3 regions of the Streptomyces similanensis genome follow, and region 1 is predicted to be linked to each of the others. Evidence: riboswitches for the same ligand, from Rfam matches in the RefSeq annotation. Region 1 holds a riboswitch; each other region holds the start of a gene.

Region 1 (4,506 bases):
ACGGCCGCGATGTGTTCGAGCAGCGCGGAGGCCACTCCGCGGCCCTGGTGGGCGTCCTGGACCAGGAAGGCGACCTCGGCCTCGTCGGAGGCGTCCGAGGCGGCGGGCAGCCCGGTGGCTCCGATGCGGTCGTAGCGGACGGTGGCGATGAACTCGCCGCCGATCGTGGCCGCGAGCCCCACCCGGTCCACGAAGTCGTGGTGGGTGAAGCGGTGGACGTCCTTCGCGGACAGGCGCGGGTAAGGCGCGAAGAAGCGGTAGTACTTGGACTCGTCCGACACCTGTTCGTAGAAGCTGACCAGCCGGTCGGCGTCCTCGGCGGTGATGGGCCGGATCCGCGCGGTGCCGCCGTCGCGCAGCACCACGTCGGCCTCCCAGTGGGCTGGATACTCGTGCCGGTCCGACGCGGTCTGCATGGGCCCCAGAGTACGGCTAGCCTCCGACGGCGGCGCGAGGCAGTCTGTGGGGAACACACCGGAGGAACCCGCCCGGACCCGGCGGAGAACACCGGGGTCGCGGGGACTTAGCGGACGCCGGGGCGCCGCGGTCCGTCGCGGTTCCCGGGGCGGCGGCCGGGCCGCTCGGGGCGGTGCCTCAGGTGTGGGAAACTGGTCTAGACAACTTGGTACACCTGAAGGGCAGCATCACATGGCTGAGCGCCGCGTCAACGTCGGCTGGGCCGAGGGCCTCCACGCCCGCCCCGCCTCCATCTTCGTCCGGGCCGCCACGGCCTCCGGCGTCCCCGTGACGATCGCCAAGGCCGACGGCGCGCCCGTCAACGCGGCCTCCATGCTGGCCGTCCTCGGCCTCGGGGCGCAGGGCGGCGAGGAGGTCGTCCTGGCCTCCGACGCCGAGGGCGCGGACGCCGCGCTCGACCGCCTGGCCAAGCTGGTCGCCGAGGGGCTCGAGGAGCTTCCCGAGACCGTCTGATCCACCGGGTCCGGCGGCTCGCCCCCGGACCGGACGCCGAAGCCGCGCCGCCCTTTTCCGGACGGGGCGGCTTCGGCTTTTCCGTTCGGCGCGACGGCCCCGGCCCGCGCGTCTCCGGCGGGCCGACTCGTATTTCTCGGGGCAGCCTTCGGGAAGCGTCCACACCGCACCCGTACATGAATTCAGGGACACCGAAAAAGGCGGCACGAATTCTCCACCGCCGGATATCCCTCTTTGTATACGGGCACCGTGTTAATGCCACGCGCCCGACATGTTGACGGGATGTTGCGAAGTCCTCACGCGGCAGCCGGCGGCCGTCCGCTCGGTGTGCGCGGCGGTCAGCGCACGCGCGCGCTCGCCGTCGCGGCGCGCCACGGCGTCCACGATGGCGCCGTGCTCGGCCCAGGCGGCGACCGGGTCGGCCGGGGTCTCCACCACGTACATCCAGGCGATCTTGTGCCGCAGCTGGGTCAGCGTGGCGGTGAGCGCGGGACTGCCGCAGGCCTGCGCCAGCGTCTCGTGGAACCAGCCCCCCAGGGCGCGCAGTTCCTCGCCCAGGCCGCTCGCGGCCCGCTCCTGGCCCAGTCTGACCAGGCCGCGCAGCACCCTGAGGTGGGCCTGGGTGTGCCGCTCGGCGGCCCGGGCGGCGCACAGCGGCTCCAGCAGCCGGTGCATCTCCAGCAGGTCGGCGGCCTCCTGCCCGGTCGGCTCCGCCACGCACGCGCCCGCGTGCCGGCGCGTCACCACGAAGCCCTCGGCCTCCAGGGTGCGCAGCGCCTCGCGCACCGGAACGCGGGAGACGCCGTAGCGGCGGGCGAGGACTTCCTCGGTGAGCCGGCTGCCGCGCTCATGGACACCGGCGACGATGTCGTCCCGGATCGCCGTGCACACCGAGTGCGCCGGAACACGCATTCCCGACCTCCGCCCGAATCCCGCTGAAATCACCGTGCCGCTTCGGCGACGGACGCTTGTTCCCGTGACTCTATTGCAATGCGCCGGGATTTCCGACGGACGGCCGAGGTCCATGGGTAATTTTTGGACAGCAAAATACCCGTGGCTGTCGAAAACACCGAAAACCCCGGCGCGGGGCCGGGGTTCTCGCGGGGTGCCGCGGACCGTGGACGGTCCTCGGGAGGGCTTCGGCGCGCTCGCGCCGTCGCCGTGCGGGGTCGGTCAGACGTTCACGCCGTGGTGGCGCAGGTAGGCCACCGGGTCGACGTCGGAGCCGTAGTCCGGGGAGGTGCGGGCCTCGAAGTGGAGGTGCGGTCCGGTGACGTTGCCGGTCGCGCCGGACACGCCGATCTGCTGACCAGCGGTGACCTGCTGGCCGACCGTGACGCCTATGGACGACAGGTGGCCGTACTGCGTGTACATGCCGTCGGCCATCCGGATCACGATCTGGTTGCCGTACGCCCCGCCCCAGCCGGTCTCCACGACCGTGCCGACGCCGACCGCGTGCACGGTGGTGCCGGTCATGGCGTGGAAGTCGATGCCCGTGTGCGAGCCGGAGGACCACAGGGAGCCGCCGGTCTTGTAGCCGGTGGAGACGTAGGAGCCGGAGATCGGCGGCACGAAGGCGTTCAGGCGCTCGCGCTCGGCCTCGCGGGCGGCCCGCTCCTTGGCCTCGCGCTCCTTCTTCGCCAGCGCCGCGGCCTTCACGCGCGCGGCCTGCTCGGCCAGCTTCTGCTCGGCGGCGTGCTGCTGGGCGACGGCCTGGGCGTCGATCTTCGCGGCGACGGTGTCACCGATGCTGATGACCGGGGTGAGGCCGGTGTCCTCGGGGGCCGGGGTCTCGGCGGCGAGCGCCGGGGCGGCGGCCAGGGTGCTGAGCACGCCGGTGGTGGTGAGGGCCGCTACGCCCGCCGCTCGGGCGGTGGTGCGGTGCATCCGGCTGGGCCGGCGGTGCTTCCCGGTGGCGCGGGTGAACGCCATGCAGACGTGGGTCCTTTCCTTCCCTCTCGCCTACCGGGTTAGCTGACGGGTTCGGAGCAGGAAGGTCTCCTACGGGCCCCCTCGCTGGCGCGCGGGCGTCCGATTCACCCCAGGGACTGAGTGGGTCCCCGGCTCCCCTGGCTCGCGCCGTACGGGGACTCGGCGATGGCTGTCCGGTGCCGCGGGTGCGGCGCACTGCCGACGAACAGCCGGACCGACGCTAGACGGGGCCGCTTTCAATTCCCAAACGGATCCGCTGTTTTGTAGCGCAGACCACAGGTCAGACGGGCAGCCTCTCCCGCAATTCGGACATGACGGGGCCCTGGTGACGCTTCGGTCACCAGGGCCCCACGCGCGCGTGCGCGCCGTTGCCGCCCGCGCGGGCGGCGGATGCCGCTACTCGGCTGGGACGACGGTGACCTGACCGATGCCCAGGGCCTCGACGGGCTCCTTGATCTGCGCCGCGTCACCGACGAGGACGGTCACCAGGCGGTCCACCGGGAAGGCGTTGACGACGGCCGCGGTGGCCTCCACCGTGCCGGTGGCGGCGAGCTGCTGATAGAGCGTCGCCTGGTAGTCGTCGGGCAGGTGCTGCTCCACCTGGTCGGCCAGGGTGCTCGCCACGGCGGCGGCCGTCTCGTACTTCAGCGGCGCCACGCCGACGAGGTTCTGCACGGCGACGTCCCGCTCGGCGTCGGTGAGGCCGCCGGCGGCGAGCTTGCGCAGCACCGTGAACAGGTCGTCAAGGGCCGGTCCGGTGTTCGGCGTGTCGACCGAGCCGCTGATGGCGAGCATCGCGGCGCCCGAGCCGTCGGGCGCCGAGCGCAGCACCTGGCCGAAGGAGCGCACGCCGTAGGTGTAGCCCTTCTCCTCGCGCAGGACGCGGTCCAGGCGGGAGGTGAGGGTGCCGCCCAGGCAGTAGGTGCCGAGCACCTGCGCGGGCCACACCCGGTCGTGCCGGTCGGGTCCGATACGGCCGATGAGCAGCTGCGTCTGGACGGCGCCCGGGCGGTCCACGATGATCACGCGGCCGGTGTCGTCGGCGGTGACCGGCGGAACGGGCCGCGGCTTGGCCGGCGAGCCGGTCCATGCGCCGAGGGTCTCGCCGAGCAGCTCGTCGAGGTCGATGCCGGTGAGGTCGCCGACGACCACCGCGGTGGCCGTGGCGGGCCGCACGTGCCGGTCGTAGAAGGCGCGGACGGCCGCCGCGTCGACGGCGCGGACGGTGTCCTCGGTGCCCTGGCGCGGGCGCGAGACGCGCGCGGTGGCCGGGAACAGCTCCTTGGAGAGTTCCTTGGCGGCGCGGCGGGAGGGGTTGGCCAGCTCGTGCGGGATCTCGTCGAGCCGGTTGCCCACCAGCCGCTCCACCTCGGAGTCGGCGAACGCGGGCGCCCTGAGGGCGTCGGCGAGCAGGCCGAGCCCCTTGGCCAGGCGGGAGGCGGGGACCTCCAGGCTGAGCCGGACGCCGGGGTGGTCGGCGTGCGCGTCGAGGGTCGCGCCGGCGCGCTCCAGCTCGGCGGCGAACTCCTCGGCGGAGTGCTTGTCGGTGCCCTCGGAGAACGCCCGCGCCATGATCGTGGCGACGCCGTCCAGGCCGTCCGGCTCGGCGTCCAGGGGTGCGTCGAGCAGGACCTCGACGGCGAC
Region 2 (4,506 bases), on a different contig from region 1:
GCGGACCGTCCCCGCCGACCGGCACTGGCTGCGGACCGCCTGCGAGCTGGCGCTGCGGTGCCCGCCCTCGGCGACCGCGTTCAGCGTGGGCGCGGTGGTGGTCGCCGCCGACGGCACCGAGTTGGCGCGGGGCCACTCGCGGGAGGCCGGCGATCCCGTCGTGCACGCGGAGGAGGCGGCACTCGCCAAGATCGACCCGGCCGATCCGCGGCTCGGCGGGGCCACGGTGTACAGCAGCCTGGAGCCGTGCGCCCGACGCGCCTCCCGGCCGCGGCCGTGCGCCCGGCTGATTCTGGACGCCGGGGTGCGGCGGGTGGTCACGGCCTGGCGGGAGCCGGACACGTTCGTCGAGGCGGCCGACGGGGCCGGGCTCCTGGCGGGCGCGGGCGCGGAGGTCGTCGTCCTGCCGGAGTACGAGGCGGCGGCCCGGGAGCCCAACCGGCACCTGGATCCGGGGCTCAGGTGAACTCGTGTGCAACCAGCCCCGAACATGGGATACACTGGTTTCACCGACGCGGGGTGGAGCAGCTCGGTAGCTCGCTGGGCTCATAACCCAGAGGTCGCAGGTTCAAATCCTGTCCCCGCTACTGAAGACTCAGGGCCGGAATCCGATCACAGGATTCCGGCCCTGAGTGTTTCCCGGACACCGTGGCCCTCGACCCTCGCCCCCCGTCACCACACGTGAGCGGGCCGACCCCCTCCGCATAACAACTGACACACCATCACCTCGCGCCGCGTACCGCCGATGGCCGAGGAGAGCCCGTGGATGGCCTGATTCTTTGTCAACTCACCCGCCTTCAGTCCCCCGTGAGCGGTATGTCCTGGCCAAAAAGGTTTAATGATCAAGCCGCACGGCTTGGAATCAAACCCCCACGTCTATTAACGTTCGATAACGCAGCGCGGTCGTCCCAGCCGTCACCAGAGGCGGCTCCGTGCGCGCACGCGCCGAATCCCGCGAGGGAACCGGGGAACCACCACCTTGGGGTGAATCGCACGTCACCCGTGCCGTCATGGCCGGTCGACGCGCGTAGGAGACCTTCCCGCTCCGAACCCGTCAGCTAACCCGGTAGGCGACGCGGAAGGAAAGGAGCACGCCCGCGTGGCGTCCAACCGGCCTGCCTCTGAAGCCCCGTTCCTGCCGAGCCGGCGCACCGAGTCCTTCGGTTACGGCGAGCGGCGCCCCGACGAGGGCCCCTGGGAGGAGTGGAACCCCACCGAGGACTCCCTCCGCCCCGTACGCGGCCGGCACCGCGTCGCCAAGCAGCGCGGCGGCGGGCTCGCGCGCAGCTCCACCGTCCTCGGCGTCGGCGTCATCGCCGCCGTCGGCGCGGGCGGCATGGCCAGCGCCAACACCGGCAAGCCGCCGGTCTCCCTCTCGCTGCCCGACCTGCCCTCCGTGGACCACCTGCCGGCGGTCGGCGCGCTCTTCGACGACTCCGCCGAGGACACCGCCGCACCCGTGGGCTCGGCGACCGCGCTCAGCGACGTGGTCGAGGCCACCCCCCAGGTCCCGCAGGCTGAGCAGGCCCAGCAGGTCCAGGCCGCGCGCGGCACCGCCGACGCGGGCGAGGCGCTGCGCAACCGGATCATGGCCCAGGCCGAGCAGCAGCAGGCCCAGGTCGAGGCGAAGGCGCGGGCCGCCACCGAGGCCGCCGCGGTGAAGAAGGCCCAGGCCGACGCGGCCCAGGCCAAGCAGGAGGCCGAGGCCAAGGCCGCCGCCGCGAAGAAGCGGGCGGAGGAGGAGGCCAGGAAGAAGGCCGAGGAGGCGCGCCTGGCCGAGCTGGCCAAGCAGTACACGCTGCCGACCTCGTCCTACACGATCACCTCCACCTTCGGCCAGGCCGGCTCCATGTGGTCCTCCGGCCACCACACCGGCCTCGACTTCGCCGCGCCCACCGGCACGCTGATCAAGGCCATCCACAGCGGCACCGTCACCGAGGCCGGCTGGGCCGGCGCCTACGGCTACCGCACGATCCTCACCCTCGACGACGGCACCGAGCTGTGGTTCTGCCACCAGTCCTCGATCAGCGTCTCGGCCGGCCAGAAGGTCGGCACCGGCGAGGTCATCGGCCGGGTCGGCGCCACCGGCAACGTCACCGGGCCGCACCTGCACCTGGAGGTGCACCCGGGCGGGCAGGCCACCGGCATCGACCCGATGGCGTGGCTGAACGGCAAGGGCCTCAACCCCTGAGACGGCCCCGCACGGACGCTCCGCCGGGCGCTGTTTGCGCGATCTTTGCGCCCGGATCCGGCGGGGCACGGAATGGGCCGCTCTGCCATGGCCGTTGATGTCGTACATGACTTCTCTTCGCAAGCTCGGCCAGTCCGACCTCGAGGTCTTCCCGCTCGCCCTCGGCGGCAACGTCTTCGGCTGGACCGCCGACCGGAACCGGTCCTTCGCCGTGCTCGACGCCTACGCGGCGGCCGGCGGCAACTTCGTGGACACCGCCGACTCCTACTCCGCGTGGATCGAGGGCAACCACGGCGGCGAGTCCGAGACGATCATCGGCGAGTGGATCAAGGAGCGCGGCAACCGCTCCGACGTCGTCATCGCCACCAAGGTCAGCCAGCACCCCGACTTCAAGGGCCTGTCCGCCGCCAACATCAAGGCCGCCGCCGACGCCTCCCTCAAGCGGCTCGGCACCGACCACATCGACCTGTACTACACCCACTTCGACCAGCCCGAGGTGCCCGTCGAGGAGATCATCGGCGCCCTGGACGAGCTGGTGAGGGCGGGCAAGGTGCGCCAGATCGGCGCCTCCAACATCTCCGCCGAGCGCCTGAAGGCGTCCCTGGAGTTCTCCGAGCGCGAGGGCCTGGCCCGCTACGTGGCGCTCCAGCCGCACTACAACCTCGTCTCGCGCGACACCTACGAGGGAGAGCTGCGGGACCTCGCCGAGCGGGCCGGCCTGGCCGCGATGCCGTACTTCGCGCTGGCCTCCGGCTTCCTGACCGGCAAGTACCGGCCGGGCGCGACGGTGGACAGCGCACGGGCCGAGGGCGCCGCCAAGCACCTGGCGACCGAGCGCGGCCAGAAGGTCCTTACCGCCCTCGACGAGGTCGCCCGGGCCCATGACGCCGAGGTCGCCACGGTGGCCCTGGCCTGGCTCGCGGCCCAGCCGACGGTGGCCGCCCCGATCGCCTCGGCGCGGACCGTGGAGCAGCTCCCGGCCCTGCTCGCCGTCGCCGGACTGCGGCTGACGGACGACGAGATCGGCAAGCTGACCCAGGCATCCGCCTGACCGGACGATCCGACCCGGGCGATCCGACCCGGGCGATCCGATCCGGGTGATCCGATCCGATCCGGACGACCGGCTCAGATCAGGGTTGCGTCCGGTAGGGGTTGTACGCGGGGTACGGCGCCGGAGCCGCGCCGGCGGCGCCGTACGACCCGTACCCCTGCGCCGCCCCGGGCGCGACCGGACCGCTCTGCGGATACCCGTACCCGTGCGCACCGGGGCCGGGGCCCTGGGGGCGCGGGTGGGGGTGCGGGGCGCCGTAGCGCTGGGACTGGCCGTACACGCCGAGGACCGGCCACGGCGGGGCGACCACCCGCACCGGCGGCGCGGTCATCCGGGCCGCGTGGTCGAGCGCGGGCCGCGCCACCTCGCGGCCGCGCCACATCGCGTGCAGCAGCTCCTGCTCGCGGGCGGCGAAGCCGGCGCCGGCCCGGCCGAGGCGGCCGCGGCGGCGCAGGAACGCCAGCGAGGTCGCGTACGCCTCGTACTGGGCGACGGTGCGCGCCGCGGGCTTGCCCAGGTGCCGGCCGGCGTACTCGCGGGCCACCCGGCGGGCCCGCATGGACCCGAGGGCGAACGGCTCGGCGGGGGTCAGCCACCCGGCGGCGGCGTACGCGGGCAACTCCTCGCGCACCGTGCGCAGCTCCCGCTGGCGGGTCCAGACCACCAGCCAGGTCAGCAGCCCGAGGGCGGGCAGCATGAAGGCGCCGTAGACCGCGAAGAAGCCGTACTCGCCGAAGGTCGAGGAGCTGTTCCAGAAGGCGTGCATGCCCATCGCCAGCAGCAGTCCGGCCGGCGGCAGCAGGGCGCGGCGCACCCGGTGGCGCTCGGCGGACAGGGACGCGGCGATGCCGAAGCCGATGCCGGTGAAGACGGTGAACAGCGGGTGCGCGAAGGGCGACATCACCACGCGCACGAAGAAGGTGGCCGCGGTGACGGAGGCGATGCCCCGGCCGCCGGTCATCTGGTCGGCGCCGAAGGCGGTGCCGAGGTAGAGGATGTTCTCGGTGAACGCGAAGCCGGTCGCGGTCACCCCGGCTATCACCACCCCGTCGACGATGCCGGTGAAGTCGCGTCTGCGGAAGAGGAAGACCAGCAGCACGGCGGCGGCCTTCGCGGACTCCTCCACGATCGGGGCTATCACCGTCGCGCCCAGGGTGTCCGCCCCGGCCGGGTCGGCGGTCGCCGTGGCGATCCACTTCGTCGCGAAGCTGTTGGCGACGATGGCGATGAGCGCCGCGGCGCAGGCGCCCCACGCGAACGCGAA
Region 3 (4,506 bases), on a different contig from region 1:
GCGTGCGAGGCGGCGGGCGCGGGGGCGTACGGCGGCAGAAGCGGGGCGTGCGGCAGCAGGTGTGAGGCGGCGTACCGACGGCGGGCGCAGGGCCGGCCGGCGGCGGGCTGGGGCGCGTACCGGCGGCGCGCGAGGGCGCGGGCGGCTCGCTCGGGCGGATCAGGACCCTGCGCGGCCTGCGGAGAAGTGCGCGGAGTGGCGGTCGAGCGCCCGCCTCAGCTCCTCCAGCTCGGTGTCGGACAGGGCGCCGCCCTGCGCGAACTTCAGGACGTGCTCGGCGACCGTGCGCACCTTCGTGTTGGTGCGCTGGGAGACCTCCCGCAGGACCCGCCAGGCGTCGTCGGGCGGGATCCGGCCGAAGGCCACCACGGCGCCGATGGCCTGGTCGATGACGGCGTGCGAGGTCAGGGCGCGTTGCAGCTGGTCGATCTCCTCGTGCAGCCGTTCGTGCTCCAGCACCAGGTCGGTGGTGGACAGCAGCTGGAGGGGGTGCCGCCTGGACATCGCGAAGAACACCATTGCAGATCCCCTGGGTCGTCGAGCGGCCGGAGTTCCACCTCCAGCTTGCTCCAGGAGAACGACGCGCACGACCGGAGACCGGCCGGCCGAAGGGTCCCGCCGGGGGCACAGGGCCGGTACGTCCTCGGCGCCGGCGTCTCCGCCCGGGGGCCGACGACCCTCTCGTGGCGGGCCGCGCCGTGGACCGGCCGACCGTCCGCCGGGTCCGCCCGGGGGCCGCCGGGCACATGCGCGGGAACCCGCGGCCGCCGGGCCCGGGACGAGCCGCCGGTGGATCCGCCCGAACCGTCCGTGCCGCCCGCCGGGCCGCCCCCGGAGCCGAGGCCGCCGACGCAGACCGCGCGCCGAGGCGGAGCTGATCGGCCGTTACCTGGCCGCGGTGGGTCCGCTCGCCCGACGCGCTCGCGCCGATGCGCCGGCGGGGCGAGACCGCGCCGCGCACGGCGACCCCGGCGCGGGCGCCGCGCGCGCTCGACGGCGAGTGCCCGACCAGCCGGGTCACCCCGCCCGCGCGGCACGGCAGTTGACGGACGCACAGGCATCCCCGGCTCGACCACACGCGGGCGACGGGGCCGACGCTCCCGGGCGGGAGCCGAAACGGACCAAATGAGGTACCGCCTTTCGGCGTAGATACACACCCTTTTTCGGGGACCTCGCGGTTGCGCAACGCGCCTGCACGGATGGCGGAATGGGGCGTTCCGCCGCTGGTCCGGGCGTCGTGACGGGAGGACACAGTCGTTCGAACGAGCGGATGTCCACCCGAACGGGTGAGTGGTGAGTAACAACACAAATCCATAGTTCCGTTGGGATTTTCGGACATCCGTAGGTGAAGATCCCTGTCTGACGACAAGCCCCCGCCACAGCGGCGGGGCGGTCCGGGCGGACGCCGAGTCCTGCCGCCGCACGGACGACCGGTCGACGGAAGTGGATCGGCAGGAGTGGAGGACCCAAGCACGACGGGTCGCCGGAACGGTCACACCATGGCCGGGTCGAGCAGCCCTTGGGGTGAAGCCGCGACAACGCGGCCGGGCAACTTCGCCAGCCCGAATCCGACAGGTCATCCTTCACAGGCGGCTGACGAAGGGTTGCGCATGACTGCGCTCAATCGTGTCCCGTCGTTCATGGCCCGGGCCGGCACGGCCTCGGCCCTGACCATCGCCGCCGTCGGCGGTTCGATCGTGGTGCCCGGCGGCGCCTCCGACGCCTCGGCCGCGACGTTCGCGGCGAAGGCGCTCCAGATCGCGGCGTCCAAGAAGGGCTCCCCCTACCAGTGGGGCGCCACGGGACCGCGCCGGTTCGACTGCTCGGGACTCACGCTGTACTCGTTCAAGCGGGCGGGCAAGAAGCTGCCCCGCACGGCCGAGCAGCAGTACAACAAGTCCCGCCACATCTCGGCGGGCAGCCGCCGCGCCGGTGACCTGGTGTTCTTCCACTCGGGCTCGTACGTCTACCACGTCGGCATCTACGCCGGCGGGGGCAAGATCTGGCATGCGCCGAAGACCGGTGACGTGGTGCGGCTGCAGAAGATCTGGACGAAGAGCGTGTGGTACGGGCGGGTCAACTGACCCGCCCGAGGGCGGCGCCGGCCATCCGTCGGCGCCCGCGCGCCGACCCGCCGCCGCGGCCACGAGCCGCCGCGGTCGTCGTCGCGGTCGCCGTCGCCGTCGCGGGAATCCGCTGCCGCGGCCGCCCGTGCCGTCACGGTCCCGGGCCGTCGGCCGCCGCCGCACGGCACCCACCGGTGCCCGCCGAGCCGGACCGGCCCTCGTGCGTCCGCCGTCCGCGAGCCGTCGTCCGTGCGCCGGGGAACGCGGGCCGGGCGGCGTGGCCCGGAGCGGGCGCAGGGCGTGGACCGTCGCGCGGCCGCCGTCGCGCTCAGCGCGCCGGCGGCGCTTCCTGCGCGCCGGGCGTCCACGGGAGTTCGATGCAGACCGTCTTGCCGCCCTCGCGGGTGCGGCGCACGCTCAGCCTGCCGCCGCACTCCGCGGCGAGCCACCGGATGATCACCATGCCCCGGCCGTTGTCCTGCTGGACGGCGGCCGGCAGCCGTTTCGGGAACCGGGGATGGCTGTCGGTGACCCCGATGCGCAGCAGCTCGTCCCGTTCGAGGGCGAGGTCGACCGTGAAGGTGGGCGACTGCCCCAGGGTGTGCTGGACGGCGTTGGTGGCGAGTTCGGAGACGATGAGCCGCACGGTGTCCGCGGTCTCGGCCCGGGCCGGCAGGCCCCACTCCACGAGGGTGCCCACCGCGTAGGCGCGGGCGGCGGCCACCGAGGCGGGATCGCTCGGCAGAGTGACGGATGCTTCCAGGAGATCTGCCATGGCGATGTCGTCCCTTTCCCACGGGGCCGTGGTCCGACACGGAGCGGATGGTTCGAGTACGGTCCCGGACTGGTGCTTCGCCGTCAGACTGCCATCACCGCACGGGTCCCGGTGGCGATCCACCGAGATATGCATATATCTGTCGCTCGAAGCGGTGAACTCTGCGACGGCCGACCGTGTGCGACGGCGCGCGCCGAGCCGACCGGGAACCGGTCCCGCCCGGGGCGGCGCGGGTGGCCGCGGTCCGTCGCGGGGCGCCCTGGGGAGTAAGGAGAGCCATGCAGCACGGTCCCGTGGTGCGCCGCCGCAAGCTGGGCGCCGAACTGCGCACGCTGCGCGCCGGCGCGGGTCTCACCAGCGGGCAGGCGGCCCGGCTGGTGGGCTGGCACCAGTCGAAGGTGAGCCGGATCGAGACCGGCACCAGTGGGGTGAAACCGGCCGATGTACGGCTGCTGCTGGACGCCTACGCGGTCCACGACGCGCAGCTGCGCCGGCTGCTGCTGGCGCTGGCGGGCTCCGAGGACGGCGACGGCCGGCACCGCTGGTGGCACGCCTACCGCGGCGTACTGCCGCCCACCTACCGGGACTTCATCAGCCTGGAGTCGCAGGCGACCGCGATGCGCACCCTGGAGACCACGGTCGTGCCCGGGCTGCTCCAGACGGCCGAGTACGCCCGCGCGGTGACCCGGGCCGCCGTGGACGGACTCGACGAGGAGCGTCTGGACGCGCTGGTGGAGGTGCGGCTGGCCCGGCAGCACGTCCTGCGGGCCGACCCGCCGCTGGAGCTGAACGCGGTGCTGGACGAGGCCGTACTGCACCGGGAGGTGGGCGGGCCGGAGGTCATGGCGCGTCAGCTGGAGCGGCTGGTGGAGGCGGCGCGCCTGCCCCAGGTGCGGTTGCAGGTGCTGCCGTTCTCGGCCGGGGCGCACATCGGCGTCACCGGCCCTTTCGTCATCTTCTCTTTTTCTCACACTACTGATCTGGATGTGGTCGTTCTCGACCACTTGACGAGTAGCCTCCACCTCGATCGGAAAGAAGACCTGGAGGCCTATACCGAGGCCTTCGACGCTCTTCGGTTCCACGCCCTGTCGGCCGAGGATTCGTCGGACTTCATCGCCGGGCTGCGCCAGAGCAGGTGAGGGCGCGCGACCGAACAAGGAGGCACCATGTCCGCTCCGCCGCGGCACGTACCTTCCAGCGCCGATCTCCACGCCGTGCGGTGGCTGCGCAGCAGCTACAGCACGGGGGCGAACAACTGTGTGGAGACCGCCCGACCGGCCTCGGGGCCGGGCGCCGGACTGCTCGCCGTGCGCGACTCCAAGGCCCCGGCCGGGGCCGCGCTGCTCTTCTCGCCCGGCAGCTGGGCGGACTTCACGGCCGCGGCGCACCGCTTCTGACCGCACCCCGCCGACGGCGGCGCACGACCGTGCCAGGCCGGCCCATGGTCGTGCCACGCCGGCTCACGGTCGTGTCTCGCCGATCACCCGCACCGCGCGTTCGATCTGCGCACCGGTGAGGTCGGCGCGGGCGGTCAGCCTGAGCCGTGAGATGCCGTCGGGCACGGAGGGCGGGCGGAAGCAGCCCGCCACCAGGCCCGCCGCACGGCAGTCGGCCGCCCACCGCACGGCGCCGTCCGCGGACGGCGCGCGCACCGAGACCACCGCG

Evidence for each region. A riboswitch is a leader RNA that binds a small molecule or an ion and turns the genes downstream of it on or off. The one in region 1 is predicted to bind cyclic di-AMP.
Region 2: linked by a shared signal. The riboswitch ahead of ABEB07_RS32535 (M23 family metallopeptidase) and the one ahead of ABEB07_RS03555 (M23 family metallopeptidase) in region 1 are both predicted to bind cyclic di-AMP.
Region 3: linked by a shared signal. The riboswitch ahead of ABEB07_RS26360 (C40 family peptidase) and the one ahead of ABEB07_RS03555 (M23 family metallopeptidase) in region 1 are both predicted to bind cyclic di-AMP.

What each region holds. Positions count from the first base shown of each region.
Region 1 covers NZ_BAABKC010000011.1:55,287-59,792, reverse strand. The annotation lists gene ABEB07_RS03570 (bifunctional acetate--CoA ligase family protein/GNAT family N-acetyltransferase) at 1-416, opposite strand, end outside; gene ABEB07_RS03565 (HPr family phosphocarrier protein) at 649-930, shown strand; gene ABEB07_RS03560 (GntR family transcriptional regulator) at 1,183-1,842, opposite strand; gene ABEB07_RS03555 (M23 family metallopeptidase) at 2,104-2,862, opposite strand; cyclic di-AMP (ydaO/yuaA leader) riboswitch at 2,875-3,037, opposite strand; gene ABEB07_RS03550 (M16 family metallopeptidase) at 3,259-4,506, opposite strand, start outside.
Region 2 covers NZ_BAABKC010000113.1:12,667-17,172, forward strand. The annotation lists gene ABEB07_RS32525 (dihydrofolate reductase family protein) at 1-466, shown strand, start outside; tRNA gene ABEB07_RS32530 (tRNA-Met) at 514-587, shown strand; cyclic di-AMP (ydaO/yuaA leader) riboswitch at 934-1,088, shown strand; gene ABEB07_RS32535 (M23 family metallopeptidase) at 1,100-2,191, shown strand; gene ABEB07_RS32540 (aldo/keto reductase) at 2,298-3,242, shown strand; gene ABEB07_RS32545 (PrsW family intramembrane metalloprotease) at 3,322-4,506, opposite strand, start outside.
Region 3 covers NZ_BAABKC010000084.1:15,350-19,855, forward strand. The annotation lists gene ABEB07_RS26355 (ANTAR domain-containing protein) at 160-519, opposite strand; cyclic di-AMP (ydaO/yuaA leader) riboswitch at 1,472-1,607, shown strand; gene ABEB07_RS26360 (C40 family peptidase) at 1,611-2,084, shown strand; gene ABEB07_RS26365 (ATP-binding protein) at 2,395-2,841, opposite strand; gene ABEB07_RS26370 (helix-turn-helix domain-containing protein) at 3,120-3,980, shown strand; gene ABEB07_RS26375 (DUF397 domain-containing protein) at 4,008-4,238, shown strand; gene ABEB07_RS26380 (8-amino-7-oxononanoate synthase) at 4,302-4,506, opposite strand, start outside.